DNA from 2 places in the Diaphorobacter sp. LR2014-1 genome. Region 1 is predicted to be linked to the other one. Evidence: riboswitches for the same ligand, from Rfam matches in the RefSeq annotation. Region 1 holds a riboswitch; the other holds the start of a gene.
What was found. Region 1 has a riboswitch for glycine ahead of gcvT (glycine cleavage system aminomethyltransferase GcvT). Riboswitches for the same ligand answer to the same signal wherever they lie in the genome.
Positions count from the first base shown of each region.

Region 2: another riboswitch for glycine. It lies ahead of BV908_RS10525 (D-amino acid dehydrogenase); the one in region 1 lies ahead of gcvT (glycine cleavage system aminomethyltransferase GcvT).

Region 1 covers NZ_MTBE01000043.1:8,025-22,553, reverse strand. Annotated here, with positions in the region: gene BV908_RS19610 (electron transfer flavoprotein-ubiquinone oxidoreductase) at 1-662, shown strand, start outside; gene BV908_RS19605 (ABC transporter substrate-binding protein) at 881-1,849, shown strand; gene BV908_RS19600 (ABC transporter permease) at 1,955-2,842, shown strand; gene BV908_RS19595 (ABC transporter ATP-binding protein) at 2,859-3,653, shown strand; gene BV908_RS19590 (Lrp/AsnC family transcriptional regulator) at 3,721-4,176, opposite strand; gene BV908_RS19585 (TRAP transporter substrate-binding protein) at 4,470-5,441, shown strand; gene BV908_RS19580 (TRAP transporter small permease) at 5,519-6,013, shown strand; gene BV908_RS19575 (TRAP transporter large permease) at 6,096-7,373, shown strand; glycine riboswitch at 7,380-7,472, shown strand; glycine riboswitch at 7,492-7,606, shown strand; gene gcvT (glycine cleavage system aminomethyltransferase GcvT) at 7,651-8,781, shown strand; gene gcvH (glycine cleavage system protein GcvH) at 8,885-9,259, shown strand; gene gcvP (aminomethyl-transferring glycine dehydrogenase) at 9,328-12,222, shown strand; gene BV908_RS19555 (FKBP-type peptidyl-prolyl cis-trans isomerase) at 12,293-12,694, shown strand; gene BV908_RS19550 (ATP-binding protein) at 12,770-14,529, shown strand, end outside.
Region 2 covers NZ_MTBE01000011.1:64,260-78,788, reverse strand. Annotated here, with positions in the region: gene rsmB (16S rRNA (cytosine(967)-C(5))-methyltransferase RsmB) at 1-1,052, shown strand, start outside; gene BV908_RS10565 (DUF4390 domain-containing protein) at 1,003-1,674, shown strand; gene BV908_RS10560 (ATP-binding protein) at 1,671-3,959, shown strand; gene BV908_RS10555 (response regulator) at 3,996-4,694, shown strand; tRNA gene BV908_RS10550 (tRNA-Phe) at 4,758-4,833, shown strand; gene BV908_RS10545 (tyrosine-protein phosphatase) at 5,157-5,909, shown strand; gene BV908_RS10540 (HU family DNA-binding protein) at 5,996-6,415, opposite strand; gene BV908_RS10535 (PhaM family polyhydroxyalkanoate granule multifunctional regulatory protein) at 6,636-7,589, shown strand; gene BV908_RS10530 (FIST N-terminal domain-containing protein) at 7,630-8,895, shown strand; gene BV908_RS10525 (D-amino acid dehydrogenase) at 9,235-10,545, opposite strand; glycine riboswitch at 10,639-10,750, opposite strand; gene BV908_RS10520 (peroxidase-related enzyme) at 10,922-12,031, opposite strand; gene BV908_RS10515 (NAD(P)/FAD-dependent oxidoreductase) at 12,028-13,506, opposite strand; gene BV908_RS10510 (tripartite tricarboxylate transporter substrate binding protein) at 13,539-14,525, opposite strand.

The DNA.
Region 1 (14,529 bases):
ACGTGAGCCGCATCAAGGGCAGCCATGCCGCCATCAAGACCGGCATGCTGGCCGCCGAGGCGGCATATGACGCCATTCAAAGCGGTCGCCAGCACGATGAGCTCTCCGCCTATCCCAAGGCCTTCGAGGGCAGCTGGCTCTACACCGAACTGAACAAGGCACGCAACTTCAAGGCCTGGTTCAAGAAGGGCCTGGTCACGGCCACGGTGATGAACGGCATCGAGCAGTTCGTGCTCAAGGGCCACATTCCGTGGACGCTGCACCGCGACAAGCCCGACCACGCCTACCTGAAGCCCGCGGCCGAGTGCAAGCCCATCGTGTATCCCAGGCCGGATGGCAAGCTGACCTTCGACCGCCTGTCCAGCGTGTTCATCAGCAACACCAACCACGCCGAGGACCAGCCCGCGCATCTGACGCTCAAGGACGCCAGCGTGCCGGTGAATGTGAACCTGGCCAAGTACGCCGGCCCCGAGGCGCGCTACTGCCCAGCCGGCGTATATGAGTTCGTGCCGGACGAAGCCAAGGGCGGCAGCGCACAACGCCTGCAGATCAACGCCCAGAACTGCGTGCACTGCAAGACCTGCGACATCAAGGACCCGACGCAGAACATCGTCTGGGTCACGCCGGAAGGCGGCGGCGGTCCGAACTATTCGGGCATGTAACCAAGGGGCTGCCGCGAAATGCTATATTTTTAATAGCTGTTAGCGCTTGACTGAAAAGCCGTAGAGGCACTTTTGACCCCAAAGTGCCGCAGCGCCCGTTCCGTCCATGGACGGCAGGCAAACGGTAGACTCCCCACAAGGCCGCGCGTGGTTCCTGCGCCGGCCTGGTATTACAAACACAGGAAAACACCGCACGTTCAATTGGAGAGTGGACCGTTATGAAGAGTTTGTCTTGGGTGCCCCTGGGCGCTATCGCCCTGGCCGCAGCCGCCCTCGCGCCCGTGGCGCATGCGCAGCAAAAGTCCGTTGCCGTGACCGCCATCGTGGAGCACCCCGCCCTGGACTCGATCCGCGACGGCGTGAAGGCCCAGTTGCAGGCTGCCGGCTTTGAAGAGGGCAAGAACCTCAAGTGGCAATACCAGAGCGCCCAGGGCAACACGGGCACCGCCGCGCAGATCGCGCGCAAGTTCGTGGGTGACAAGCCTGACGCCATCGTCGCCATCGCCACGCCCTCTGCCCAGGCCGTAGTGGCTGCCACCAAGACCGTGCCTGTGGTGTTCTCTGCCGTGACGGATCCCGTGGCCGCCAAGCTGGTGAAGAACTGGGAACCCTCCAAGACCAACGTGACCGGCGTATCCGACATGCTGGCGCTGGACAAGCAGATGGACCTGGTCAAGCAGGTCGTGCCCGGCGCCAAGCGCGTGGGCATGGTCTACAACCCGGGCGAGGCCAACTCCGTCGTCGTGGTCAAGGAACTCAAGCAACTGTTGCCCAAGATGGGCATGACGCTGGTGGAGGCTTCTGCCCCGCGCTCGGTGGACGTGAGCAGCGCCGCGCGCAGCCTGGTGGGCAAGGTGGACGTGATCTACACCAACACGGACAACAACGTCGTCTCGGCCTACGAGTCGCTGGTGAAGGTCGGCCAGGAGGCCAAGGTGCCGCTGGTGGCATCCGACACCGACAGCGTCAAGCGCGGCGCCATCGCCGCCCTGGGCATCAACTACCGCGACCTGGGCGAACAGACCGGCCGCATGGTGGTGCGCCTGCTCAAGGGCGAAAAGCCCGGCGACATCAAGCCCGAAGTCAGCACGAAGATGGAACTGTTCGTGAACCCAGGCGCCGCAGAGAAGCAGGGCGTGAAGCTCTCCGACGCGCTGGTGAAATCCGCCACGCAAGTGGTCCAATAAACCTTCGCGCCAAGGCCGGGCCGCCACGGCAGCCCGGGCCACTGGCACCCCACGCAGGAGCCATGGCGCCATGGCTCCTGCTTTGTTTTCTATCCGCCACTGTCCATGTCACTCTTTTCCCTGCTGGGTGCCGTCGAGATCGGCCTGATCTTCAGCCTGGTCGCGCTGGGCGTCTTCATCTCGTTCCGGCTGCTGCGCTTTCCCGACCTGACGGTGGACGGCAGCTTCCCGCTGGGCGGCGCGGTCTGCGCCATCCTCATTTCCACCGGCCATAACCCCTACGTGGCCACGGTGGCCGCCACCGCTGCAGGGGCTGTTGCCGGTCTGGTCACGGGCTGGCTGAACGTGCGCCTGAAGATCATGGACCTGCTGGCGTCCATTCTGATGATGATCGCGCTGTACTCCATCAACCTGCGCATCATGGGCGGCCCCAACGTACCGCTGATCAACGACGAGACGCTGTTCACCTTGCTCCAGCCGCCGGGCCTGGACGACTATTGGTCGCGCCCGATGATCCTGCTGGTGATCGTGATCGCGGCCAAGCTGTTCATGGACTGGTTCTTCGCCACCGAGCGCGGCCTGGCCATCCGAGCCACCGGCTCCAACGCGCGCATGGCCCGCGCGCAGGGCATCAACACTGGCGCCATGGTGCTGCTGGGCATGGCCGTATCCAACGCGCTGGTGGCACTGGCGGGCGCGCTGTTCGCGCAGACGCAGGGCGGCTCGGACATTTCCATGGGCATCGGCACCATCGTCATCGGCCTGGCCGCCGTGATTGTGGGCGAGAGCATCTTGCCCTCGCGCCGCCTGGTGCTGGCCACGCTGGCCGTGATCATCGGCGCCATCGTGTACCGCTTTTTTATCGCGCTGGCGCTCAACAGCGACTTCATCGGCCTGAAGGCCCAGGACCTCAACCTGGTGACCGCCGTGCTCGTGACCATTGCGCTCGTCATCCCGCAGCTCAAGCGCAAGCTGGCCGCACGCGGCCGCTGAAAGGAAGGCTCTCCCCATGCTGAGCGCACAAGACCTCTTCATCACCTTCAACCCCGGCACGCCCATCGAAACGCGCGCGCTGCGCGGCATGTCGCTGGACATCCCGGCGGGCCAGTTCGTCACCGTCATCGGCTCCAACGGGGCAGGCAAATCCACCTTCCTGAATGCCATCTCGGGCGACCTGTCGGTGGACACCGGCCGTATCGCCATCGACAACCAGGACGTGACGCGCCAGCCCGTGTGGGAGCGCGCCCGCCGCGTGGCGCGCGTGTTCCAGGACCCTATGGCCGGCACCTGCGAAGACCTCACCATCGAGGAGAACATGGCCCTGGCCCAGCAGCGCGGCACGCGTCGCGGCCTGCGCGGCGCCGTCAAGCAGTCTGAACGCGCCATGTTCCGCGAACGCCTGGCCACGCTGGGCCTGGGCCTGGAGAACCGCCTCACCGACCGCATCGGTCTGCTGTCGGGCGGCCAGCGCCAGGCCGTGAGCCTGCTCATGGCGGCATTGCAGCCCTCGCGCATCCTGCTGCTGGACGAGCACACCGCCGCGCTGGACCCACGCACGGCCGATTTCGTGCTGCAGCTCACGGCCCGCATCGTGGCCGAGAACCAGCTCACCACCATGATGGTCACGCACAGCATGCGCCAGGCGCTGGACGTAGGCCAGCGCACCGTCATGCTGCACCAGGGGCAGGTGGTGCTGGACGTCTCGGGCGACGAACGCGCGCGTATGGACGTGCCCGACCTGCTGCAGATGTTCGAGAAGGTGCGCGGCGAGAAGCTGGCCGACGACGCGCTGCTGCTCGGCTGATCTGCATCACGCTCAGAAAAAGATAGCTGCTCGCGCCCATTTCATGGATGCGAGCAGCTTTTTTCTTTCATACACCCAAAGGCAGGTCTGCCTTCTTCAGCGTGCGCAGCACGAAGCTCGACTGGCTGTGGCGTATGCCCTTGATCTTGTAGAGCTTCTCGCGCAGCAGGCGCTCATAGTCGCGCGTGTCCTTGACCACCACGCGCAGCAGGTAGTCGTACTCGCCCGACACCAGGTGCGCCTCCACCACCTCGGGAATGCTGGCCAGCACCTCGCCGAACTTCTCCAGCGTGTTGTCGGAATGGCTGTCCAGCGTGACCATGACCAGCACCGTGTCGCCCAGCCCTAGCGCCAGCGGGTTCAGGCGCACGGTATAGCCTTCGATCACGCCGGCCTCCTCCATCTTCTTGATGCGGCCCCAGCACGGCGAGGGGCTCAGGCCGACGGCGGCGCCAATCTCTTGCAGGCTGGCGCGTGCATTGCCTTGCAGGACGGAGAGAATTTTTCTGTCTAGGCGATCCATGTGCTGCATTATTCGTGAAACCTAGATACCACAGAAAATTTTTCTTCAATGTAGGTTTTTATAGAGAAATTCAGCAAATTCATCCACAACCCGCGGCGCATACTTCTTTTCCATCAAGGCGCTCTTACCGGGGCGCACGACATTGACGAGACCCCGCCCGGTTACCGCTGGGCGGGGACTTGGCAAGACGGGCCAAGGCGGCCTTCTCAAGTCCCCGCGCAAACCCCTATGACCTGCGTCATGTTGCATTGCCATAATTTTTCGGCAGCACCCGCAGATTCACAGGAGACAACATGCAGCTGACCAAACTTGCGCTGGGCCTGGGCTTGGCACTGGGCATGGCCGCAACGGCCTTGGCACAAACCACAATGCGCATCAGCATCTCGACGGCGCAGAACTCCCACCAGGGCGTCGCCATCGACACGTTTGCCAAGGAGGTCGAGAAGCGCACCGGCGGGCGCTACAAGGTGCAGACCTTCTACAACGGCGCGCTGGGCGGCGAGCGCGAATCCATCGAGGCGGTGCAGTTGGGCACACAGGAGTTGGCCTTCAGCTCCACCGGTCCCGTGCCCAACTTCGTGCCCGAGACAAAGATCCTGGACGTGCCCTTCCTGTTCCGTGACAAGGCCCACGCACGCGCCGTGCTCGACGGTCCGATCGGCCAGGACCTGCTGACCAAGTTCGATGCCAAGGGCTTCAAGGCGCTGGCCTGGGCGGAGAATGGCTTTCGCCACATGACCAACAGCAAGCGCGACGTGAAGACGCCCGAGGACTTGAAGGGCCTGAAGATGCGCACCATGGAGAACCCGGTGCACATCGCCGCGTACAAGGGTTTCGGCATCATCACCACGCCCATGGCCTTCCCCGAGGTGTTCACAGCCCTGCAGCAGGGCACGGTGGACGGCCAGGAAAACCCCCTGCCCGTCATCATCTCGGCCAAGTTCGACCAGGTACAAAAACACCTCTCGCTGACGGGTCACGTGTACTCGCCCTGCATCTTCGTGATGAACAAGGCGGTGTTCGACAAGCTCTCACCCGCGGACAAGCAGGCCTTCATCGACGCCGCCAAGGAGGGCACCAAGGCCAACCGCGCTCGCGTGGACGAGGACGACGCCAAGGGCGTGGCCGACCTGCGCGCCAAGGGCATGACGGTGATCGACGATCTGGACAAGTCCAAGTTTGTCGCCGCGCTCGCGCCCGTGAACGCGCAGTTCGAGAAAGAGTTCGGCAAGGCCAACCTCGACAAGATCCGCAACTACAAGTGACGCTCACTTTTCAGTAGCTGCTACCGCCCGTGGATCATGCGCCACGGGCGTTTTTATTCATATTTTCGTGAGTGCGCATGAAAACCTTCTTCCTCTCCTGCGAGCGCTGGAGCACCGCCGTCGCCATGTGGGGCGCCTGCGCCATGCTGGCGCTGGCCTCGGCGCTCGGCATGTTCCAGATCCTGATGCGTTTCGTTTTCGAAGAGCCGGCCGAGTGGACCGAGGTGCTGATCCGCTTCAGCCTGATCTGGATGGTGTTTCTGGCGATTCCCATGGCATTCCGGCAGGGCGCCATGGTCAGCGTCGACGTGCTCTACCGCTGGAGCCCGCGCCCGCTGCGGCGCGTGCTGGACTGGGTGGTGTGCCTGGCAGCGCTGGCGCTCATCGCCGTGATCATCTGGTGGGGGTGGGATTACGCGCGCCGCGGCGGCGTGCAGTCGATGGCAGGGCTGGAGTCGGTTTCCATGTTCTGGGCCTATCTGGCCATGCCCGTGGGTGGGCTGTTCAGCATCCTCGGCATCGTGGGCAATCTGATCGACCCGCAGCGCCATGAACTGGAGACTGCCCAATGAGCGCCGCGCAGAGCCGCCTCAAGCAAGCGAGCGGCCTCCTCGGGGGGCGGCGGGTACATGAAATGACGCGCGTGGGGGCCCTATGACCACGGTCATGATCTCCACCATGGTGCTGTGCTTCGCGCTCACCATCTCCGTGGCCGTCTCCATCGGGCTGGCCTCCATCCTGGGCATCCAGGTGGCGAACGCCAACATGCTGATCTCCGTGAAGGAGATGTTCGCCTCCATCAACAAGTTTCCGCTCGCAGCCATTCCGTTCTTCATCCTGGCGGGCAACCTCATGGAGACCGGCGGCATCTCGCGACGGCTCGTGGAGTTTGCCAAGAGCATCGTGGGCGGCGTGCAGGGTGGCTTGCCCATGACCTGCGTGCTCACCTGCATGATCTTCGCGGCCGTCTCAGGGTCATCGGTGGCGACCACGTTCGCCATCGGCGCCATCCTGATTCCCGCGCTCATCAAGCACGGTTATCCCACCAGCTACGCGGCCGCGCTGCAGGCCACCAGTGCCGAGCTGGGTGTGATCATCCCGCCGTCGATCCCCATGATCCTGTACGGCGTGGCGGCCGAGGTATCGATCGGCGAGCTGTTCATCGCCGGCTTCGGCCCCGGCATCCTGATCAGCGGTGCGCTGATGCTGTTCGTCTGGGTGTATTGCAAGTACAAGGGCTGGGGCAAGCATGACGGCGACGGGCGCATGCCCTTCGGCCGCGCGCTGCTGCAGGCGGGCTGGGCACTGCTGATGCCAGTCATCATCCTGGGCGGCATCTACGGCGGCGTGTTCACGCCCACCGAGGCCTCTGCCGTGGCCGTGTTCTACGCGCTGGTGGTGGGCATGCTGATCTACCGCGAGATCCGCGTCGCGGACCTGTTCGCCATCCTACGCAAGTCGGCCATCTCGTCGGCGGTGATCATGTTCATCATTGCCAATGCGGGCCTGTTTGCCTTCCTCATCACGCGCGCTGGCGTGCCGGACGCCATCGGCCGCTGGCTGCAGGAGGTGCTGCAGTCGCCCGCGCTGTTCCTGCTGGGCGTGAATGCCGCGCTGTTCGTGATCGGCATGTTCATCGAGACCAGCGCCGCCATCATCGTGCTGGCGCCGATCCTGGCGCCGGTGGCCCAGCACTTCGGCGTGGACCCGGTGCACTTCGGGCTGATCATGGTGGTGAACCTGGCGCTCGGCATGATCACGCCACCCTTCGGCGTGAACCTGTTCGCGGCGTGCACGGTGGCGCGCATCTCTCTGGATCGCATCGTCGCCCACCTGCTGCCGTTCGTGGGCGTGGTCCTGCTGTGCCTCCTGGTCATCACCTACGTGCCATCGCTTTCATTGGCCCTGCGTGATCTCGTGTACGCAAAATAGATAGAATCCGTCCCGTCAGGAGAGAGTCCGCGCCCCTCAGGGCCGGGCCGCCGAAGGCGCAGGCAGCAGCCGAACGCTCAGGCAAAAGGACTGGCGACACGCCCGCAGGGATGCGGGTGTTTCCCTTGCTGGAGAGAGGCCGCAGCAGCATGCGGCCCACCGAAGGAGCAAGCCCCGTGACATGCCATGCAGGCGGGGTGAATCTCTCAGGTAAAGCGGACAGCGGGGCAAATCGGCGATCGAGAGATCGCTCCACCATTTGCCTTCGCCCATTGCCATGTCCGCCATGTCCGACCTGCTCACCACTCCCCTCAACGCCCTGCACATCGAACTGGGCGCCCGCATGGTGCCCTTCGCCGGCTACTCCATGCCCGTGCAATACCCCATGGGCCTGATGGCCGAGCACCACCACACGCGCACGGCGGCCGGCCTGTTTGATGTGTCGCACATGGGGCAGCTCAAGCTGGTCGGCCCTGACGCCGCTGCCGCGTTCGAGACGCTGATGCCCGTGGACGTGGTCGACCTGCCCGTGGGCAAGCAGCGCTACGGCCTGCTCCTCAATGACGAGGGCGGCATCATCGACGACCTCATGTTCTTCCGCATGGCGCAGGACGAGCTCTTCGTGATCGTCAACGGCGCCTGCAAGGTGGGCGACATTGCCCACATCCAGGCGCGCATCGGCCAACGCTGCCAGGTGATTCCCATGCCCGACCAGGCCCTGCTCGCGCTGCAGGGCCCACAGGCGGCTGCGGTGCTCGCGCGTCTGGCACCAGGCGTGGACAAACTGGTGTTCATGACCGGCGGGCATTTCGACATCGCCGGGGCGCAGTGCTTCGTGACGCGCAGCGGCTACACCGGAGAGGACGGCTTCGAGATCTCGGTGCCCGCCACGCAGGCCGAGGCCCTGGCGCGCACGCTGCTGGCCCAGCCCGAGGTCAAGCCCATCGGCCTGGGCGCACGCAACTCGCTGCGTTTGGAAGCCGGCTTGTGCCTGTATGGCAACGACATCGACACCACCACCACCCCGCCCGAAGCCGGCCTGAACTGGGCCATCCAGAAGGTGCGCCGTACAGGCGGCGCGCGCGCTGGCGGTTTTCCCGGTGCCGACAAGGTGCTGGCCCAGATCGACAGCCCGGCCACCCTCACGCGCAAGCGCGTGGCCCTGGTGGCGCTGGAGCGCGTGCCCGTGCGTGAGCACACCGAGTTGCAAAACGAGTCGGGCGAGCGCATCGGCGAAGTCACCAGCGGCCTGCTGGCCCCCACTGCCGACAAGCCCATCGCCCTGGCCTACGTAATGCCCGCCCATGCCGCCCCCGGCACCCGTGTGAACGCCATGGTGCGCGGCAAGGCCGTGCCCATGGAAGTGGCTGCCACGCCCTTTGTTCCCACACGCTACTACCGCGGCTGAATTCACCACGGCGAACTGCCACCGCGCCCAGGTCAGCCCGGCTACAGTGCGGGCTGACCACTCTCAAACCTTTTCCTTCCACCTCTTCTTCCCGGAGCCCCTCATGAGCATCCAGTTTTCCAAAGACCATGAATGGATCAACGCAGCCGACCCGGCCGCGGCCGTCGTCGGCATCACCGTCCACGCGCAGGATGCGTTGGGCGATGTGGTGTTCGTGGACCTGCCCGCGGTGGGCACCACCTTTGCCCAGGGCGACGTGGCCGGTGTGGTCGAGTCCGTCAAGGCCGCTGCCGATGTCTACATGCCCGTGTCCGGCGAAATCGTCGAGGTCAACGAGGCCTTGCGCGCCGACCCGTCCCTGGCCAACTCCGACCCGCTGGGCGCCGGCTGGTTCTTCAAGGTCAAGCTCAGCGACGCCGGCCAGCTCGCCGGCCTGATGGACGAAACGGCCTATACCGCCTTCGCCCAGAACGCCTGATGCACCCGCGGCGCCGTGCACACGGCGCCGCCGCACCGCCCCATCGCTCTTGAGACTGGTCCCTCGCCATGCAGATGCCCTCCCCCCTGCCCCTGGCGGCGCTCGAAAACGCCGCTGAATTCCTGCCCCGCCACATTGGCATCGACGCCGCCGACGAAGCACACATGCTGTCGGTGATCGGCGAGGCTTCGCGCCGCGCGCTCATTGATTCCATCGTGCCGCGCTCCATCGCGCGCCAGCGCCCCATGGACCTGCCCGCGCCGGCCACCGAGGCCGCAGCGCTGGCTGAACTCCAGGCCATTGCGTCGAAGAACCGCATCCTCAAGAGCTTCATCGGCCAGGGCTACTACGGCACGCACACGCCGGGCGTCATCCTGCGCAACGTGCTGGAAAACCCTGCCTGGTACACGGCCTACACGCCCTACCAGGCCGAGATCTCCCAGGGCCGCATGGAGGCGCTGCTCAACTTCCAGACCATGGTGTGCGACCTCACGGCCATGCCCATCGCCAACGCCTCCATGCTCGACGAGGCCACCGCTGCCGCCGAGGCCATGACGCTGGCCAAGCGCTCGGTCAAGTCCAAGAGCGACGTCTTCATCGTGGCCGGCGATGCGCACCCGCAGACCATCGAAGTCATCCAGACCCGCGCCGCCCCCATCGGCATCACCGTGGTGGTGGCCAATTCCCAGGAGGAATGGCAGGCGGCCCTGGCCGGCGACTTCTTCGCCGCCCTCATCCAGTACCCTGCCAGCAGCGGCTGGGTGCAGGACTGGCAGGCCGACGTGGACGCCATCCACGCCAAACAGGCCGCCGCCATCTTCGTTACCGACCTGCTGGCGCTCACGCTGCTCAAGGCCCCCGGCGAGTGGGACGCCGACATCGTGGTGGGCTCCACCCAGCGCTTTGGCATGCCCATGGGCGCCGGCGGACCGCACGCCGCCTTCATGGCCTGCCGCGACGAATTCAAGCGCAGCCTGCCCGGCCGCCTGGTGGGCGTGAGCGTGGACGTGCACGGCAAGCCCGCCTACCGCCTGGCGCTGCAAACGCGCGAGCAGCACATCCGCCGCGAGAAGGCCACGAGCAACATCTGCACGGCCCAGGTGCTGCCGGCCGTGATCGCCAGCATGTACGCCGTGTACCACGGCCCCGAGGGCCTCACGCGCATCGCCCGCCGCGTGGCGCGCTTCACCGCCATCCTGAGCCGCGGCCTGGCGCAGCTGGGGTTCACCAGCCGCCACCATGGCTCGGCCTTCGACACACTCAGCCTGCACACCAAGGATGCTACGGATTCAATAGCTGCTCGCGCAGTCCAGATGGGCGCAAACCTGCGAAAAGCCTGGAATGACTACCTGTGCATCTCGCTGGACGAGACCACCACCCGCGCCGATATCGAGCTGCTGTGGAAGATCTTTGCGCGGGACGGCCAGCAACTGCCCACCATCGAGGCGATGGACGCCGCCGGCGCACCGGCGCTGTTCCCCGACACCCTGGCGCGCACCAGCCGCTTCTTGGCGCACCCGGTGTTCAACACCCACCATTCCGAAACCGGCATGCTGCGCTACATCCGCCAGCTGTCCGACAAGGACCTGGCGCTGGACCGCACCATGATCCCGCTGGGCTCGTGCACCATGAAGCTCAACGCCACCAGCGAGATGATCCCCATCACCTGGCCCGAGTTCGCCCAAGTGCACCCGTTCGCCCCGGCCGACCAGCTCGAAGGCTACCGCCTGCTCGACGAGCAACTGCGCGCCTGGCTGTGCCAGGCCACGGGCTACGCCGGCATCAGCCTGCAGCCCAACGCAGGCAGCCAGGGCGAATACGCCGGCCTGCTGGCCATCAAGGCCTACCACGCGGCGCAGGGGCACGCCCACCGCAACATCTGCCTGATCCCCAGCAGCGCGCACGGCACCAACCCCGCCAGCGCCCAAATGGTGGGCATGCAGGTCGTGGTGACCAAGTGCGACGAGAACGGCAACGTGGACATGGCGGACCTGCAGGCCCAATGCGAGAAGCACAGCGCCAACCTCGCCTGCGTGATGATCACCTACCCCAGCACGCATGGCGTGTTCGAGACCCAGGTGAAGGCCTTGTGCGAGCTGGTGCATCGCCACGGCGGGCGCGTGTATGTGGACGGCGCCAACATGAACGCCCTGGTCGGCGTGGCCGCGCCGGGCGAGTTCGGCGGCGACGTGAGCCACCTGAACCTGCACAAGACCTTCTGCATCCCCCACGGCGGCGGCGGCCCCGGCGTGGGCCCGGTGTGCGTGGTGGAGGACCTCGTGCCCTACCTGCCCGGCCACGCCACGGGCGGCATTGCTTCCAAAACAGGAGCTGTCAGCGCAGCTCCCTTGGGCAATGCAGCCGTTTTACCCATCAGCTGGATGTACATCCGCATGATGGGCGCCGACGGTCTGCAGGCCGCGACCGAGACAGCGATCTTGAGCGCCAACTACATCAGCGCGCGCCTGAAGGACCACTATCCCACGCTGTACGCTTCCGCCAACGGCCATGTGGCCCACGAGTGCATCCTGGACCTGCGCCAGTTGAAGGACACCAGCGGCGTGATGGCCGAGGACGTGGCCAAACGCCTGATCGACTACGGCTTTCACGCACCCACGCTGTCGTTCCCTGTGCCCAACACGCTGATGGTGGAGCCCACCGAGAGCGAGACGCTGTTCGAGCTGGACCGCTTCATCGACGCGATGATCGCCATCCGGCGCGAGATCCGCCAGATCGAGGCCGGCACCTGGCCGCAGGACGACAACCCCCTCAAGAACGCGCCCCACACGGCCGAGTGCCTGCTGGTAGCCGACTGGCAGCACCCCTACCCGCGCGATGCGGCAGCCTATCCCGTTGCCGCCCTGCGGCAGAACAAGTACTGGAGCCCCGTGGGCCGTGTGGACAACGTCTACGGCGATCGCAACCTGTTCTGCAGCTGTGTTCCGGTGAGCGAACTGGGCTGACGGCCTTCTCCGCTCAGGCATTCACAAAGGCCCTACCATCGGGCCTTTGTTGCTTCTGAACGTTTGACCCATGCGCCCCCTTTTCGCACTGCTCGCATCGCTCACCCTCGCCTCCGCAGCCCAGGCGCAGGCCCCTGCCGTCACCACCGGCAGCGGCCTGGTCTATGAGTCGCTCAAGGACGGCAGCGGTGAATCACCCAAGGCCACCGACACCGTCAAGGTGCACTACCGCGGCACCTTCCCCGACGGCAAGGAGTTCGACAGCTCCTACAAGCGCGGCGAGCCGACCGAGTTCCCGCTGAACCGCGTCATCCCCTGCTGGACCGAAGGCGTACAGCGCATGAAGCCGGGCGGTAAGGCCAAGCTGACCTGCCCGCCGGCGATTGCGTATGGCGCGCGCGGCGCGGGCGGCGTGATTCCGCCCAACGCCACGCTGAATTTCGAGATCGAGCTGCTGTCGGTGCGCCGCTGAACGAGGCAGCGGCACCGGCCTGTGGGGCACCAGGCAGACGCGTACACTGGCAGGCCTGCGGATTGCCCGATTCCCATGAGCCGCCCCGACCTGTCCCTGCTGTTTCCCGCCGCGGAGCCTGCCTCGTCCCCCCCTGAGCAGCCGGAGCGCCGCGGCCCTCAACGGGCCAGCGGCGACGTGGCCGAGCTGATTGCGCAGCTGCGCGCCTCACAGGCCGAGCTGGAGGCGCAGAACCAGGTGCTGCGCTACAGCCAGGCCGCGGCCGAAAGCGCTTCCGAGCGATTCGAGGCCCTGTTTTCCAGCGTGCCGCTGTCGCTCATGGTGGTGGACGAGCATGACATGGTGGTCCAGGCCAACTCCATGGCACAGCGCTCGTTCCAACCGCGCGAGACGGACCGCCCCCTGACGGCACTGATGCCCTTCGTGAGCGACAGCCACGCGCCGCGTGTGCGCGAGGCCTTCGACCAGGCGCGGGCCGTGGGCACGGCCGAGGCCACGGAGGTTGTGTTCCACATCAGCGAGGGCCGCCATATCACTGGCGACCTGCACATCGCGCGCATCGAGTCGCGCTCCGAGCAGGACGCGCCGCTCACGCAGTTTCTGTGCGCCGTGATCGACCAGGGGCCGCTGCTGGCCGAACGCCAGGCCCTGCAGCGCAGCGCACAGGAGCTGCAGGAGCGCAACGTGCAACTGCACACCAGCGAGCGCCGGCTGGAAGCGGTGATCAACTCCGCGCTCGACGCGATCATCTGCGTGGACCAGCACGAGCGCATCACCGTGTTCAATCCCACGGCAGCGATGCTGTTCCAGTGCGCCACCAGCGACGCGCTGGGCAGCCCGTTGAGCCGTTTTCTGCCCGAGGCCCAGCAGGTGCTGGCGTTCGCGCAACTGACCACGCAGGCGGCGCTGGGGGAGATGACGGCGCTCACGGCATCGGGCCGCGAGCTGGCGGTGGAGATCAGCGTGTCGTTCGAGCGCCATGCGGAAGGCGAGACCACCACCGTGTTTGCCCGCGACCTCACGGCCCGCAAGCGCGAAGAAGCCCGCCGCAACGCGCTGGAGGGACAACTGCGCGAGTCGCACAAGATGCAGGCCGTCGGCACCATGGCCGGCGGCATCGCGCACGACTTCAACAACATCCTGCATGCGATCCTGGGCAACGTGGAGCTGGCCAAAGCCGATTGCCCGCCCGGCACGCCGATGTACGAAAGCCTGCTGGAGATCGACAAGGCCGGCCGGCGCGCCCGCGACCTGGTGCGCCAGATCCTCACCTTCAGCCGCAACGAGCCGCCCAAGCGTGCCGCCGTCACCCTGGCAGAGGTGGTGCACGACACCGAACGGCTGCTGAGGGTCACGCTGCCCCCTGAGATCGAGCTGACCGTGCATGTCCCCCCCGACCTGCCCCCCGTATTGGCGGATGCCACGCAGGTGGAGCAAGCGGTGCTGAACCTGTGCACCAACGCCGTGCACGCCATCGGCAGCCGCCGTGGCCGCATTCGCGTGGATGCTGCGCTGATCCAGCCCGACCAGCGCATGCGCGAAAGCCTGGGCCTGAGCGCGGGCGACTACGTGGCCGTGCGCGTGCATGACAACGGCCCGGGCATGGACGCCGCCACCCAGTCGCGCATCTTCGAACCCTTCTTCACCACCAAGCCCGTGGGCCAGGGCACCGGCCTGGGACTGGCGGTGGTGCACGGCGTGATGCGCACCCACGGTGGTGGCGTGGACGTGCACAGCGCACCCGGCGAGGGCAGCCGCTTCACGCTGTACTTTCCCGTGGCGTCGTACTCCATGGTCGCCGCCCTGCCGGAAGTTCCCGCGCCGGTCGCGCCCGC
Region 2 (14,529 bases), on a different contig from region 1:
ACCAGGCGGTCGAGGCCGCCAAGCGCCACCCCGCGACGCGGGCGCAGGCGTCTTTCGTCAACGCCTGCCTGCGGCGCTTCCTGCGTGAGCGCGACACGCTGGTGGCCGCCACGCAGGGCGACGAGGTCGCCGTGTGGAACCACCCCGCATGGTGGATCCAGCGCCTGCGCCGAGACCACCCCGATCAGTGGCAGCAGATCCTGCAGGCGAACAATGCGCCCGCGCCCATGGTGCTGCGGATTTCTAAGTCAAAAAGCACTCCAGCGCTTTACCAGCAAGCGTTAGAAGCTATCAATATTGAAGCGATGGCGGTAGGCCCCGAAGGGCTGGCGCTGGCACGCCCCGTGCCGGTGCAGCAACTGCCTGGCTTTGCAGAGGGTGTTGTCTCGGTGCAGGATGCCGCCGCGCAGATGGCGGCGCCGCTGCTGCTCAACGGGCTGGACGCCGCGCAGCCGCTGCGCTTATTGGATGCCTGCGCCGCCCCCGGCGGCAAGACCGCCCATTTGCTGGAATGGGCCGCCGCACTGCGGGCCCCTTGGCGGGTCACCGCGTTGGAGGTGGATGCGGCACGCGCCGAGCGCATCCATGACAACCTGCATCGCCTGGGACTGAGCGCTCAGGTGCTGGTGGCCGATGCCGCCGTGCCCGCCGACTGGTGGCAGCAGGCCAGCGGTGGTGAACCGTTCGACGCGATCTTGCTCGACGCGCCCTGTACCGCCTCGGGCATCGTGCGCCGCCACCCCGACGTGCGCTGGCTGCGGCGCGAGAGCGACGTGGCCCAGCTGGCCGCGCAGCAGTCGCGTCTGCTGGCGGCGCTGTGGCCGCTGCTGCGCCCCGGCGGGCGGCTGCTGTATTGCACCTGTTCGGTGTTCCGGGCCGAGGGCGACGTGCAGATCGCAGCGTTTCTTGCGCACAACACTGACGCACGCCTGCTGCCGTCGCCGGGCCATTTATTCCCCGGCAGCCCAGACAAGCGCGACGGGCTCCGTGACAATGGGCCGGGTGAACACGACGGTTTCTTTTACGCCCTGTTGCACAAGGCCCCCGCCTGAACGTGCCGGTCTGCGAAGGCCGGGCTGGCTGTGGGCCGCGCTGGTTTGTCTGCTGGCGCTGTGGAGCGCGGTCATTCCCGCCGCCTACGCCCAACAGCACGGCGAGATTGTTGAACTGCAACTCGACCCGCTGCCCGAAGGACTCTATCTGTCGGCCACGCTGCAGCTGGAACTCCCCGAACTCGTCAAGGATGCGCTCTACAAGGGCATTTCCGTGTTCTTCATCACCGAGGCCGAGGTGGTGCGCCAGCGCTGGTACTGGTCCGACAAAGTGGTGGCGCAGGCCAGCCGTTTTCTGCGGTTGAGCTACCAGCCCCTTACGCGGCGCTGGCGTGTGGTGCAGTCGTCCACGCCCTTTGCACCGTCGGGCCTGGGCGTGTCGCTGGGCCAGAATTTCGACACGCTGCAGGATGCGCTGGCATCGATGCAGCGCATCGCGCGCTGGAAGATCGCCGACGAGGGGCAGGTCGATGAAGGCGTGACCTACGTCATGAACTTCCAGTTCCGGCTGGATACCTCGCAGTTGCCCCGGCCCTTGCAGATCGGTGCGGTGGGCCGCTCGGGCTGGAACATGGTGCTTGCGCGCAGCGTGCCGCTGAGCGTGGTGGAGGCTGCGCGGTGAAAGCGGGCGATCCGCGTCCCGCGGGTTCGGCCCGCCGCGCAGAGACACGCGCACGCGCCGTGCGATGGGCGCTGGGCCTCGGCACGGGGCTGATGTGCGCCATCGCATTGGTGCTGCTGTTCCTGCTGACGCTGGCCACCAACAACCGTGACCTGTACGAACGCAACTTCGCCTGGCTGCTGGGCGTGAACGTACTCGTGGCGCTGGTGCTGCTGGCCGTGTTGGTCTGGGGCGCCCTGCGCCTGGTGGTGCGCCTGAGGCGGGGGCGCTTCGGCAGCCGGCTGCTGCTCAAGCTCGCGGGCATCTTCGGGCTGGTGGGCGTGATCCCCGGGCTGCTGATCTACGTGGTGTCCTACCAGTTCGTCTCGCGCTCCATCGAGAGCTGGTTCGACGTCAAGGTCGAGGGCGCGCTGACCGCCGGTGTGAGCCTGGCGCGCGTCACGCTCGACACCATTGCCAGCGACCTGGCCTCCAAGACGCGCACCGCCAGCAGCCAGTTGGCCCAGGTGCCCGATGCGGCCGCGGGCCTGGTGCTGGAGCGCATGCGGGACCAGTTGGGGGCCACCGACCTCGTGCTGTGGAACGCCGCGGGCCAGCCCGTCGCCGGCACCGGGCAATCGCGCTACATGCTCAACCCCGAGCGCCCGAGCGCGCAGCAGTTCCGCATGGCGCGGCAAGACCGCGTCACCTTCCAGATCGAGGGCCTGGACGACATCACCGACCCGCTGGCCGCGGAGAACGCGCGCGTGCGCGCGCTGGTGCTGGTGGCCAACCCCGGCGTGGGTCTGCTGGCCGAGCCGCGCTTCGTGCAGGCCACCGTGCCCTTGCCCCAGGCGCTGGTCGCCAACGCCATTGCGGTGCAGGAAGCGAACCGCGAATACCAGGAACGCGCGCTGGCGCGCGGCGGGCTGCGGCGCATGTACATCGGCACGCTGACGCTGAGCCTGTTCCTTGCCGTCTTTGGCGCGGTGCTGCTCGCCGTGGTGCTGGGCAACCAGCTTGCGCGGCCCCTGCTGGTGCTGGCCGACGGCGTGCGCGAGGTGGCGGCAGGCAACCTGTCGCCCAAGGCCGCGCTGCAGACCAAGGACGAGCTGGGCGGGCTCACGCGCTCTTTTGCCCTGATGACGCAGCAGCTTGCGGACGCCCGCGGCACGGTCGAGCAAAGCCTGAACGCGCTGGATGCCGCGCGCGGGCACCTGCAGACCATCCTGGACAACCTCACGTCGGGAGTCATCGTGCTGGATGAAAAAGGCATCGTCCAGTCGTCCAACCCTGGTGCGACCCGTGTCCTGCGCGCGCCACTGGCGGCCTATGAAGGACGGCCGCTGGCTGAGGTGCCGGGGCTGGCGGATTTCGCGGCGGCCGTGCAGCGGCACTTCGATACCTTTTTGCTGGATCGTGACCACCACGGTCTGGACCACTGGCAGCAGACCTTTGAGCTGCACGCGGCGGGCGGTGGCGTCACCACGCAAGGCACCAGCCTGGTGGCGCGCGGCGCGCAACTGCCCAACGAGGCGCGGTTGCTGGTGTTCGACGACATCTCCGAAATCGTCTCCGCGCAGCGCGCCCAGGCGTGGGGCGAGGTTGCTCGGCGTTTGGCGCACGAGATCAAGAACCCGCTGACGCCGATCCAGCTCTCGGCCGAGCGTCTGGAGATCAAGCTCTCAGGCAAGCTGCCTGCGGCAGAGCAGGCCGTGCTGACCAAGTCGGTGAAGACCATCGTGGACCAGGTGGATGCGATGAAACGGCTGGTCAATGAATTCCGCGACTACGCGCGCCTGCCGTCTGCGGAACTGCACACGCTGGACCTGAACGCACTGGTTGCCGATGTGCTGCATTTGTATGGCGCCGAGACCGCGCAGGTGCCGGTCGAGGCCGAGTTGGACCCGCGCTGCCCCGCGATCTCCGGCGATGCCCAGCAATTGCGCCAAGTGGTGCACAACCTGCTGCAGAACGCCCAGGACGCGACACAGCAGGCGGCCGAGCAGGGGGGCGTTCCACCGCCGCCCGTGCGCATCAGCACACGCTGGAGTGCATCCGCGAAACGTGTGCGGCTGACGGTGTCGGACTGCGGGCCGGGCTTTCCTCCACACATCCTGCAGCGCGCCTTCGAGCCCTACGTCACGACCAAGCCGCGGGGCACTGGGCTGGGACTGGCCGTCGTCAAAAAAATCGCGGATGAACATCGCGCGCGGATCGATCTGGTCAACCGCGTGGAAGACGGCGTGGTGAAGGGCGCACAAGTGTCGCTATCATTCGCCCCTGAATCGGCGGTGGCGCTCTAACAACACCGCACGTGCAGCAAGGGTGCATTTACACACATGGCAAATATTCTGGTGGTCGACGACGAACTGGGGATCCGGGACCTGTTGTCAGAAATTCTGAACGACGAGGGGCATAGCGTCGACCTTGCCGAGAACGCCACGCAGGCCCGCAACGCGCGCTTGAATGGCAGCTATGACCTGGTACTGCTGGATATCTGGATGCCCGATACCGACGGGGTATCGCTGCTCAAGGAATGGGCCATGGCCGGCACGCTGACCATGCCAGTGATCATGATGAGCGGCCACGCCACCATCGACACGGCCGTGGAAGCCACGCGCATCGGTGCCTTCTCCTTTCTCGAGAAACCCATCACCATGCAGAAGCTGCTCAAGGCAGTGGAGCAGGGCCTGGCACGCAGTACGGCGCAGCCACCAGCAAGCGCTGCCGCGCCGGCCCAGGCCAACACCGCACCTGCACCCGCAACAACCGGTGCCATTGCCAATGGCGCGCCGGCTCCTGCGCCTGTTGTTGCAGTGATGGAGCAGGCGCCCATGTCCCACCAGGGCTTCAATCTCGACCGACCCTTGCGTGAGGCGCGCGACGGTTTTGAGAAAGCCTACTTTGAATTCCATCTCGCCCGCGAAGGCGGCTCGATGACACGCGTCGCCGAAAAAACAGGATTGGAGCGCACACATCTTTACCGCAAGCTGCGCCAGTTGGGGGTGGACCTCGGGCGCAACAAACGCAACGCGTGAATTGGCAAAAATTTTCCAGCTTGGTGTCATGCATCGATTTCTCGGGCTATAATTCAAGGCTCAGGCCCGGTAGCTCAGTTGGTAGAGCAGAGGATTGAAAATCCTTGTGTCGGCGGTTCGATTCCGTCCCAGGCCACCACATACAACGCCCAACCACTCGGTTGGGCGTTTTTGTTTCTGCACTGCCACGCTGCGTGGAACGACGCAGTTGTTGCGTACCCTCATCCTCCAGCGCTGCACAGGACCTCTCCGTGATTCGGGGCCTTGTTTCTTTCGCGGGACGGTAGTCCTTTCTTTGGAAGCCAATACCTGCAGGCACGGGCGCGGGGCGTACAGAAGCCACGAACTCTCCATTCCCCCAAAGATCACGCGCTGCGGGCAGCTCTACGCAGGGCGACACTTCGGGCTGCATGTACGCCCATGTGTCATGAGCGTGTGACGGCTTTGAACTACAGTGACCGGATGCAAGACTTTTCACGCACGCTTTCGCTGACGGGGGCGTCCAACTTCCGTGATCTGGGAGGCTATCCGGGGCTGGATGGACGCACGGTACGCTGGCGCCGGTTGTTCCGCTCCGATCATCTGGCGGCCCTGACACCGCAGGACGCGCAGGTGCTGGCCGGTGTGGGGCTGACCCGCTCGGTGGACTTCCGCGGGCTGGTGGAGAGCGCGGCCCAGTCGTATGCGCTGCCGCAGGTGCGCTATCACGCGCTGCCGATCGAGCCGACCGTCGTGCAGCGCGCCAAGGAACTGGCGGTAGCGGGCCAACAGATCACGGCACCCGTTGCGGTAGGGCTGATGCAGGACACCTACCGCGCCTTTGTTTCCGACAACGCGCAGCAGTTTGCGGGCTTGTTCGAGCAGTTGCTGGCAGAGGATTCCCCCCTGGTCTTTCACTGCACTGCGGGCAAGGACCGCACCGGTTTCGCCGCGGCCCTGATTCTGCTGGCGCTCGGCGTGTCGCGCGAGGTGGTCATGCAGGACTACCTGTTGACTAACGCGCTGTACCGTCGGCCCGCGGGGCTGGTCAGCTCTGCGCCGCAGGAGGTGCTGAACGTGATCTGGCGCGTGCAGGAGGACTTCCTGGAGGCCGCATTGCAAGCCGTTGACCAGGACCACGGCGGCGTGCAGCGTTACCTGGAGCGACGCCTGGGCGTGGACGATGCCGCGCGCAGCCGCCTGGCGCAGCTGTACCTGCAGCCGCTGCCGGAGTGAGGCGCCGCGGCCGTGCGCCCTGGGCCGCTCGGGCATAAAAAAAGCAGCCCGGAGGCTGCTTTTTTTGCGAAACCCGCGCCACGGTGTCAGAGCGTGGCGTCCTTGAGTTTCTTCAGTGCGCGGGTCTTGATCTTGACCGATGCGGGCTTGGCGGGGAACCAGCGCTCTTCGCCGGTGAACGGGTCCTTGCCGAAGCGCTTCTTCTTGGCGGGCACTTGCTGCAGGCCGATCTTGAGCAGGCCGGGCAGCGTGAACTCGCCGGAGCCCTTCTTGTGCACGGAAGCCAGGATGGCCGTCTCCAATGCGGCGAGCACGGCCTTAGCGGCCTTGGGCTCGACACCCGCCTGCGTGGCGAGGTGGGCGATCAGCGCGGTCTTGGTGAAGGCTTCCTTCACGGGCTTGATGGCAGCAGGAGCTGCGGGGGCGGCTGCCTTCTTGGCAGGTGCCGCAGCCTTTTTGGCGGCGGTCTTTTTCACCGGAGCGGTGGTCTTCTTTGCAGTTGCCATGATGTCGGATCGTTGTAAGGTGTATAGAAGCAGGCCAGCCAGGCTGGTGATCGGATTCTAGGCGCTGTCTGTGCGCGTGGGGTGCCCTATTCATGCGGGTTTGCGCGAGAAAACCACGCTATCGCGGGCCTGTGGACGGTACAGGGCACGCACGTGCCGCACGGGTGGCGCGCATGCGGGTAAGCTGTGCAACCATTCCCTGATGCACCAGGAGCAGGCCATGAGCGATAGCACCCCTTTCGGCTTCGGGCGTTTCGTCCCGGGATTTGATTTCCTGCAGAACCTGGCCAAGGGCGCTGCGGCGGGTATGCCCACCATGCCGGGGCTGTCGGGCTGGGTGGCGCCCACGGTGAGTGTGGACGAGCTGGACAAGCGCATCCAGGACCTCAAGGCCGTGCAGTTCTGGCTGGAGCAGAACGCGCGCGCCCTGGCCGCGACCGTGCAGGCGCTGGAGGTGCAGAAGATGACGCTGGCCACGCTGCAGGATATGAACGTGGCGATGGGCGACCTGGCCGCCAGCTTCGGCGCCGCCGCAGGCCAGGACAAGGAGCGGCCCGCCGCACGAGCCGCCGAGCCACCGTCCGCATTCCCGTTCACTTCTCCACCCACACCTGCACCTGCACCTGCACCTGCACCTGCACCTGCACCGGAGGCGCCGTCCCCGGCCAATAACGCCTCGGCGGCGCGCAGCGCGCGAACACCACCGGACGATGAGGCCGCGCCCGAGCAGACCAAGGGGGCGGCCGACCCGATGCAATGGTGGGGTGCGCTGACCAGCCAGTTCCAGCAGATCGCGGCGCATGCCCTGCGGGATGCGGGCACGCACCAGGCGGCCTTCGACGCCACGCGCGAGATGGCCAGCGGCGCACTCAAGACCGCTTCCAGCATGGCGACGCAGATGGCCGCGCAGGGCATGCATGGCATGCGCGCGGCGGCGCAGGCCGCCGGTGCGGCGCCTGCGGCAACGCCCGCCCCTGCCGCCAGGAAGCCTTCCGCAAAGGCGGCCGCCCGGCCGGCGACCCAACCGGGCGGCAAGGCCAACGACAAGGCCAACGACAAGGCACGTCCGGCCGCCAAGCGGACTGCCGCGGCCAGCGCGGGCGCCAAGCGTGCCCCCGCACCATCGCCCACCCAAAAGGCTGCCGCGTCCCGCACGCGGCGGCCGGCAGGTTGAGCTGCGCGGCGGCGCCTGTACCCCATCGCAGGGCTGACACATGAGACTCTTTCCCAATGCACACGCCACCCATCCGCAGTGGCACATGGCCGCGGTGCTGGTGCTGGCGCAACTGCGGGCGCAGATGGCGCTGCCCCAGTACGCCAGTGCACCCACGCTGGGGCTGCTCTACATCACCGACCACTATGCGGACGATGCCGCGGCCCTGCTGGACCTGCTGCGGCGCGAACTGCCGACGGTCACCGACTGGGCAGGCGCGGTCGGCGTGGGCGTGGCGGGCAACAACGTCGAATATTTCGATGAACCTGCGCTCTCGCTGATGCTGTGCGACCTGCCGCGCGCGCACTACCGCGTGTTCTCGGGCGTGGCGCCGCTGGCGCACGGCGATGCGGCCGGGGTGGGCTTTGCGGCCCACACGGCGCTGGTGCATGTGGACGGCCAGACACCCGAACTGGCGGATCTGGTGGCCGAGATGGCGGGCCGCACCAGCAGCGGCTACCTGTTTGGCGGCGTGGTGGCCAGCCGCGGGGCGCAGGTGCAGCTGGCGCTGCCCGCCGGCGGCGAGGGCGACGGCGTGCTGCACGGCGGCCTGTCGGGCGTGGCCTTTGATGCGCAGGTGGAACTGGTCTCGCGCGTCACGCAGGGCTGCCAGCCCATCGGCGCGCAGGCGGCCATCACCGCCGCGCAGGACAACGTGGTGCTGGAGCTGGACGGCGAACCCGCGCTGGACGTGCTGCTGGACACGCTGGGCGTGACGCTGCAGGGCGACGCCCAGGCCGCGCTGCGCGCCGTGCGCGCCACGCTGGCAGGGCTGGAGGACGCGGACGCGCCGCAGCGCCAGCGCACGGGCCACTTTGGCGCCGACACGCGCGTGCGCCACATCGTCGGGCTGGACGCGACGCGCAGCGGCGTGGCGCTGGGTGACCATGTCGAGGTGGGCATGCGCCTGGCCTTCTGCCAGCGCAACGTCGGCGCGGCCCGTGCCGACCTGATGCGCATCTGCGCAGAGATCCGTGAGGAGCTGTCGCCCCAACTCGAAGAGGCGCAGGCGCTGCCCGCCGCAGACAGCGCGCCGCATGCCGAGCCGGCGGGCGGCCGGCGCATTTGCAGTGCGCTGTATGTGAGTTGTTCGGGCCGCGGCGGGCCGCACTTCGGTGGGCCCAGCGCCGAGCTGCAGATCGTGCGCCATGCGCTGGGCGACGTGCCCCTGGCGGGCTTCTTCGCCGGCGGCGAAATCGCCGCGCACCGGCTCTATGGCTACACGGGCGTGCTGACGGTGTTCGTCGCGCCGGACGGGGCTTTATAAGCCTTTTTGGCCTCTAGGGCCTGTTCACACTATTTTTGCCAGTGCGAATGGCGTGAAAACCGCGCCAATCTAGGCGCGTGACGACGCCAAGGCCGGGGCCTTGGCTAGGAGGGCAACGACGAATGGCGCGGTTTTCACTCCGTTCCCTCCGGGTTGCGATCAAAAAGGGCCATTCGCGGCGTTGCCAAGCCTCGCTGGGGTAGCACCCCAGCTTCGTTTGGCGCCTTGCGCCTGGCCCTTTTTGATCGCAACGCATCTGGCAAAAATAGTGTGAGCAGGCCCTAGCGCCCGTCCATCAAGCGCAAGCAGCTATGCAATGCATAGCATCGTGGCGCCCGCTCAAACGCCGATGACGGCGGGGCGGGGCGCCGCAGCAGGGCGCGGCAGGCCGCAGAACGCGAAGTCCAGCTCCGGCTCCAGCCCGCTCACGATGCGCGCGATGGACTTGCCCGAGCCGCAGGCGTGGGTCCAGCCCAGCGTGCCGTGGCCGGTGTTCAGGAACAGGTTGCCGTAGCGCGTCTTGCCGATCAGCGGCACGTTGCTCGGCGTGGCGGGGCGCAGGCCGCTCCAGAACTGCGCCTGGCTCGCATCGCCCGCGCCGGGAAAGAGCTGCTCCACGCGCCGCACGATGGCTTCGCAGCGCACGGCGTTCAGCGCGCGCTCGTAGCCGTTGAGCTCGGCCGTCCCCGCGATGCGCAGCCGGTCGCCCTGCGCGCTGGTGTAGCGAGAGAAGACCAGCTTGTACTCGTCGTCCGTCAGGCTCACCTGGTAGGCGGCGGCCGTGTCGCGCACCGGCAGCGTCACCGAATAGCCCTTGGCCGGGTAGATCGGCAGGCGCAGGCCCAGGGGCTGGGCCAGCAGCGGGCTGAATGCGCCCAACGCCAGCACGTAGGCGTCGCCGCGCACGCGCTCGTAGCCGCCGGCCTCGTTGGTGACCTCCACATGGTCGATGGCGCCGCCCGCCGGGTGCAGCGCGGTGATGTGGCACCCCAGGCGGAACTGCACGCCCGCGGCCTGGGCCACGCCGGCCAGCGCGCGCGTGAACAGGTGGGCGTCGCCGGACTCGTCCTCCGCCGTGTAGGTGGCGCCCGCCAGCTGCGGCCGGACGTGGGCCAGGGCCGGCTCGATGCGCACGGCCTCGTCGGCATCCACCACGCGGCGGTGGCAGCCCAGCGCACGCATCTGCTCGGCGGGCGCCAGCGCGGCGTCGAACTCCTGGGCGCTGGTGTAGAAGTGCAGGATGCCCTGCGTGCGCTGGTCGTACTGCAGGCCCGTGTCGACGCGCAGTTGCTGCAGCGTGCTGCGGCTGTAGCTGCCCAGGCTCACGATCTGCTCGATGTTGTGGCGCGTGCGCGCAGGCGTGCATTCGCGCAGGAATTGCAGGCCCCAGAGCCACTGGCGCATGTCCGCGCGCAGGCGAAACAAGAGCGGCGCATCCTCTTTGCCCAGCCACTGCAGCACCTTGAGCGGCGCGCCGGGGTTGGCCCAGGGCTCGGCGTGGCTGACCGAGATCTGGCCGCCGTTGGCGAAGCTGGTTTCCGCACCGGGCACAGCCTGCCGGTCGATGACGGTGACCTCGTGGCCGAGTTGCTGGAGGAAGTACGCAGAGGTGGTGCCGACGACGCCGGCGCCCAGAACGATCACGCGCATGGTTGACAAGCCTTTTTCAAGGTTTGCGCAGGCAGGGCGCGCGCGAACAGCTATTGAATAAATAGCGAACAGCGGGCGCGACATGGCCTGGCTGCCGCTCCCCCTGTCCTTGGTACCTGAGAGATTCATGCCGCGCGGGACCGTGCGCGGCACTTGCTCCTTCGGTGCGCCACGGCGGGCGTGGCGGCTCTCCAGACGGCTGTGTGGGTGTGCAGTACGGAACCTGAGCGTGTATGGGAGTTTGCGCCTTCGGTGAAACGGCATGCAGCCGTTTGCTCTCCTGCGCCGGCCATCGTAGCGGCGCGGGCGCGGCGTCCCCAGCGGGCTAACCCTCAGACCATGAACACGCTCTCAGGGCGGGGCGCCGGGTGCATGCTCAGGGGTAGACCGCTTCGCCCAGGTTGAGCATGAGGCGGTTGGCCCAGGCGAACAGCGCGGCGGCGTGCACCGTGTCCAGGATTTCCAGGTTGCTCAGGCCCGCAGCGCGCAGCGGCGCGATGTGCTGCGGCCCGAATGCACCGGGCGCGCGCGTGAGCGCGGCGCTGGCCTGCGCCAGGGCGCGTTCGCGGGCGTTGGTGCCGGCGCTGTCGGGGTCGGCGAAGATCTGCGCGATCACGTCGTTGCGCTTGGCCAGCTGCTCGAAGCGCTGCGCATGCACCGACGCGCAGTACACGCAGCCGTTGATGCGCGAGACCACGGTGGTGGCCACCTCGCGCTCGGCGCGCGGCAGGCCGCCAGGCGCGTACATGATGGCGTTGAACGCCTCCGAGCGCTCGGCGAGCACGCGGGGCTGGTGCGCCAGCACGAGGTAGAAGTCCGACGTGCGTGCCTTGGGGTGGCTTGCGTCCAGCACGGCGTTCTGCTCGGCGCTGGCGGTTGCGGGGTCCACCACGGGCAGCCAGGCCTTCCAGTCCAGCGTCTCGCTGGTGTAGCCGGCCAGGCGCAGCGGCTCGCCGGGCGGGGGCAGGTTGGCGGGGTGCACGAAGGGCGCGTCCGGCGTGGTGGGAGCGACCGCCGTGGCTGCGGTGCCCGCGGGGCCGAGGGCGGCCAGCGCCGCCACGCCTGCCACCAACCGCGCCTGGTAGGCCACGAAGCCGATGAGCTGCGCGAGCAGCACCACGTCCGGCGTGGCGAGGCCCGCCTGGGGCAGGGCGAGCAGGGCCGCGCGGTCGGCCGCGGCGGGCTGCGTGGCCAGCAGCTGCGTGAAATGCGTGATGGCTTGCCAGCGCGCATCCGCCAGCGGGGCTGGCAGGCCGGCCAGGCGCGCGCCGTAATGGTCGGCCAGCGTTGCCACGCCGCTGGCGGCCGCCACGGCCTGGGCCACGGACAGGCGCTCGGCCAGCGCCAGGCCCCCGGGCAGTGCGGGCGCGAGCAGCAGGTCTTCGCAGGCCTGGGTGGCGGTGATGGCCTTGGCGCGCTGTTGGCGCGCGGCCTGGGCATGGGGGGCATGGCCCAGGCGGGCGAGTTGGTCGATGGTGTCGGTCATGGCGAAGGCAGGATGCGTTGGGAGGTGTCGGCGGGCGTCCATTCGTCGCCCAGCAGTTCCGGCTCGGCATAGGCCTGCAGCGCGGCGAAGTGGTGCTCCACGTCCTCGCGGTACAGCAGGCCGGCGATGCCGCTGGCCAGGCGCCGTGCGCCGTCGCTGATGGCGGGGATGTCGCCCGACACCGTGCCGTGCGACAGCGCCGCCGGGTAGCAGAAGCAGTGGATGCGGTCCAGGCCGGGGCAGGCGCCGGCGGTTTTCTCGCGGAATTCGAACACCGGGCCGAGGTCGGGCGAGTCGGACAGTTCGCGGTCTTCATCGCCGGCGGGCGGCTGGTAGCGCTCGCCCCAGGTGCGCACATGGCGCGCAAACGGCGCGAATTCGGGCTTTTGTGCCCAGTCGATCACGAAGCCTGTGGCGAGAACCAGGAAGTCGAACGCAAACGTGCCCTGGGCCGTCGCCACGTGCAGCGCGTCGCCCACCTGCGTGACGCCCTGCACCGCGCAACCGAAGTGGAAGAACGCATGGGCGTGCCGCGACACGCGCAGCGTGCTGCCGTGCGGCGGCGGCACCTGCTGCACGTTGATGTAATGGCGGATGCGCCACTTCCATGCGTCGGGCAGGTCGTGATGCCCCTGCGTGAGACCGGGCACGCCCGAGCCCTTGGACTTGTTCACCGTGGGCATCACCGCGCGGCGCGCGATCAGGTCCACGCTGGCGGCGCCGCATTCCAGCGCCGTGCCGGCGCTGTCCATGGCGGACGAGCCCATGCCGATCACGCCCACGCGCTTGCCCTTGAGCGTGGCGTAGTCCAGCACATCGGACGAATGCGCCCACAGGCCGCCCTGTGCGGCGTGGCGCACGCCGTGCATGAAGGCAGGGATCTGCGGGCCGCCCAGGCCGTCGCGGCCCGTGGCCAGCACCACGCGGCGCGCCAGCCAGGTGGCGTGGCCGGCGGGGGCCTGCACGTCCACCGCCACCAGGCCTTCGGCGCGTGGGTGCACGGCGGTGACGGTGTGTTCATTGCGCACGTCGGCCTGCGTCACGCGGCGGTACCAGCGCAGGTAGTCCATCCATTGCAGGCGCGGGATCTTGTCGAGCGCGGCCCAGGCCTCGCGGCCCCACTGGGCCTCGAACCAGGCGCGGAAGGTGAGCGAGGGCACGCCGAGCGCGGGGCCGGTGAGCTCCTTGGGCGAGCGCAGCGTGTCCATGCGCGCCGTGGTGGCCCAGGGGCCCTCGTAGTCGGCGCGCGCGCGGTCCAGCAGCACGGCGGCAATGCCCTGCTGCGCCAGCGCCATGCTGGCCGCCAGGCCCGCCTGGCCGGCGCCGATGATGAGCACGTCGGTGACGGGCTGCCCTTCATGGGTGCGAGGCGGCAGCCATGCGCGGGCGCGCCAGTTGAGGGTGAGCAGGTCGTGCCGCAGGCGGTCTTCGAGGGCGGCCAGGCCGGCCGCCCCCAGGGGAAGCGAAAGTGACATGGAGGGCGTCGAAGAAAGCGTGGAGGGCGAAATCAGTCGATGCTGATTTTGGCGTCCTTCACCACTTGCGCCCACTTCGCGCGGTCCTTGTGGACCGTCTGGCGGAACTGCTCGGGCGTTTCGATGCGCACCGTGTTGCCCTGCGACTCGAAGCGCTGGCGCACGTCGGGCTGCTCCAGCACCTCGCGCAAGGCGGTGTTCAGCTTCTGGACCACGGCTGGGTCGGTGCCCTTGGGCGCGAAGATGCCGAACCAGATCGAGCTATCAAAGCCCTTGGTGCCGGGCAGGCCGCTGGCGCCGATGGGCGGCACCTCCTTCACGGCCGCCACGGGCTTGGCCGTGGTCACCCCCAGCAGGCGCACCTTGCCGGTCTTGTAGTGCGGCAGCACGGTCTGCACCTGGTTCATGATGCAGCAGGTCTCTCCGCGCAGCACCGAGGTGATGGCCTCGGGCCCACCTTTGTAGGGCACGTGCACCATGTTCAGGCCCAGGCGCGCATTCAGCTCGGCAAAGGCCATGTGCGTGCCCGTGCCGTTGCCGGTGGATGCGAAGTTGTACTTGCCCGGGTTGGCGCGCACGGTCTCGACGAACTCCTTGAGGTTCTTGGCGTCGATCACCGCGGGGTTGATGGTGAGCACGTTGGACACGTCGATCAGCGGGGCGACGGGCACGAAGTCGGCCTCCACGTCGAACGGCAGGTTCTTGTAGAGCGCGGCATTGCTGCCGTGCGTGGCGGCCGTGCCGAAGGCCAGGGTGTAGCCGTCGGCCTTGGCCCGGGCCACGTACTCACTGGCGATGTTGCCGGCCGCGCCGGACTTGTAGTCGATCACAACGGGCTGGCCGAGTTTCTGGCCCAGCGGCTCCTGCACCGCGCGCGCCACCACGTCCACGCCCGATCCGGCCGGAAAGCCCATGATCAGCGTGACGGGCTGCTTGGGCCAGTCCGTGGCCTGGGCGAGAGCGGATGTGACGGTCAGCAGCGTGGCCAGGGCGGCGGTGGCGTGGCGCAGGAGGGGCATGGCG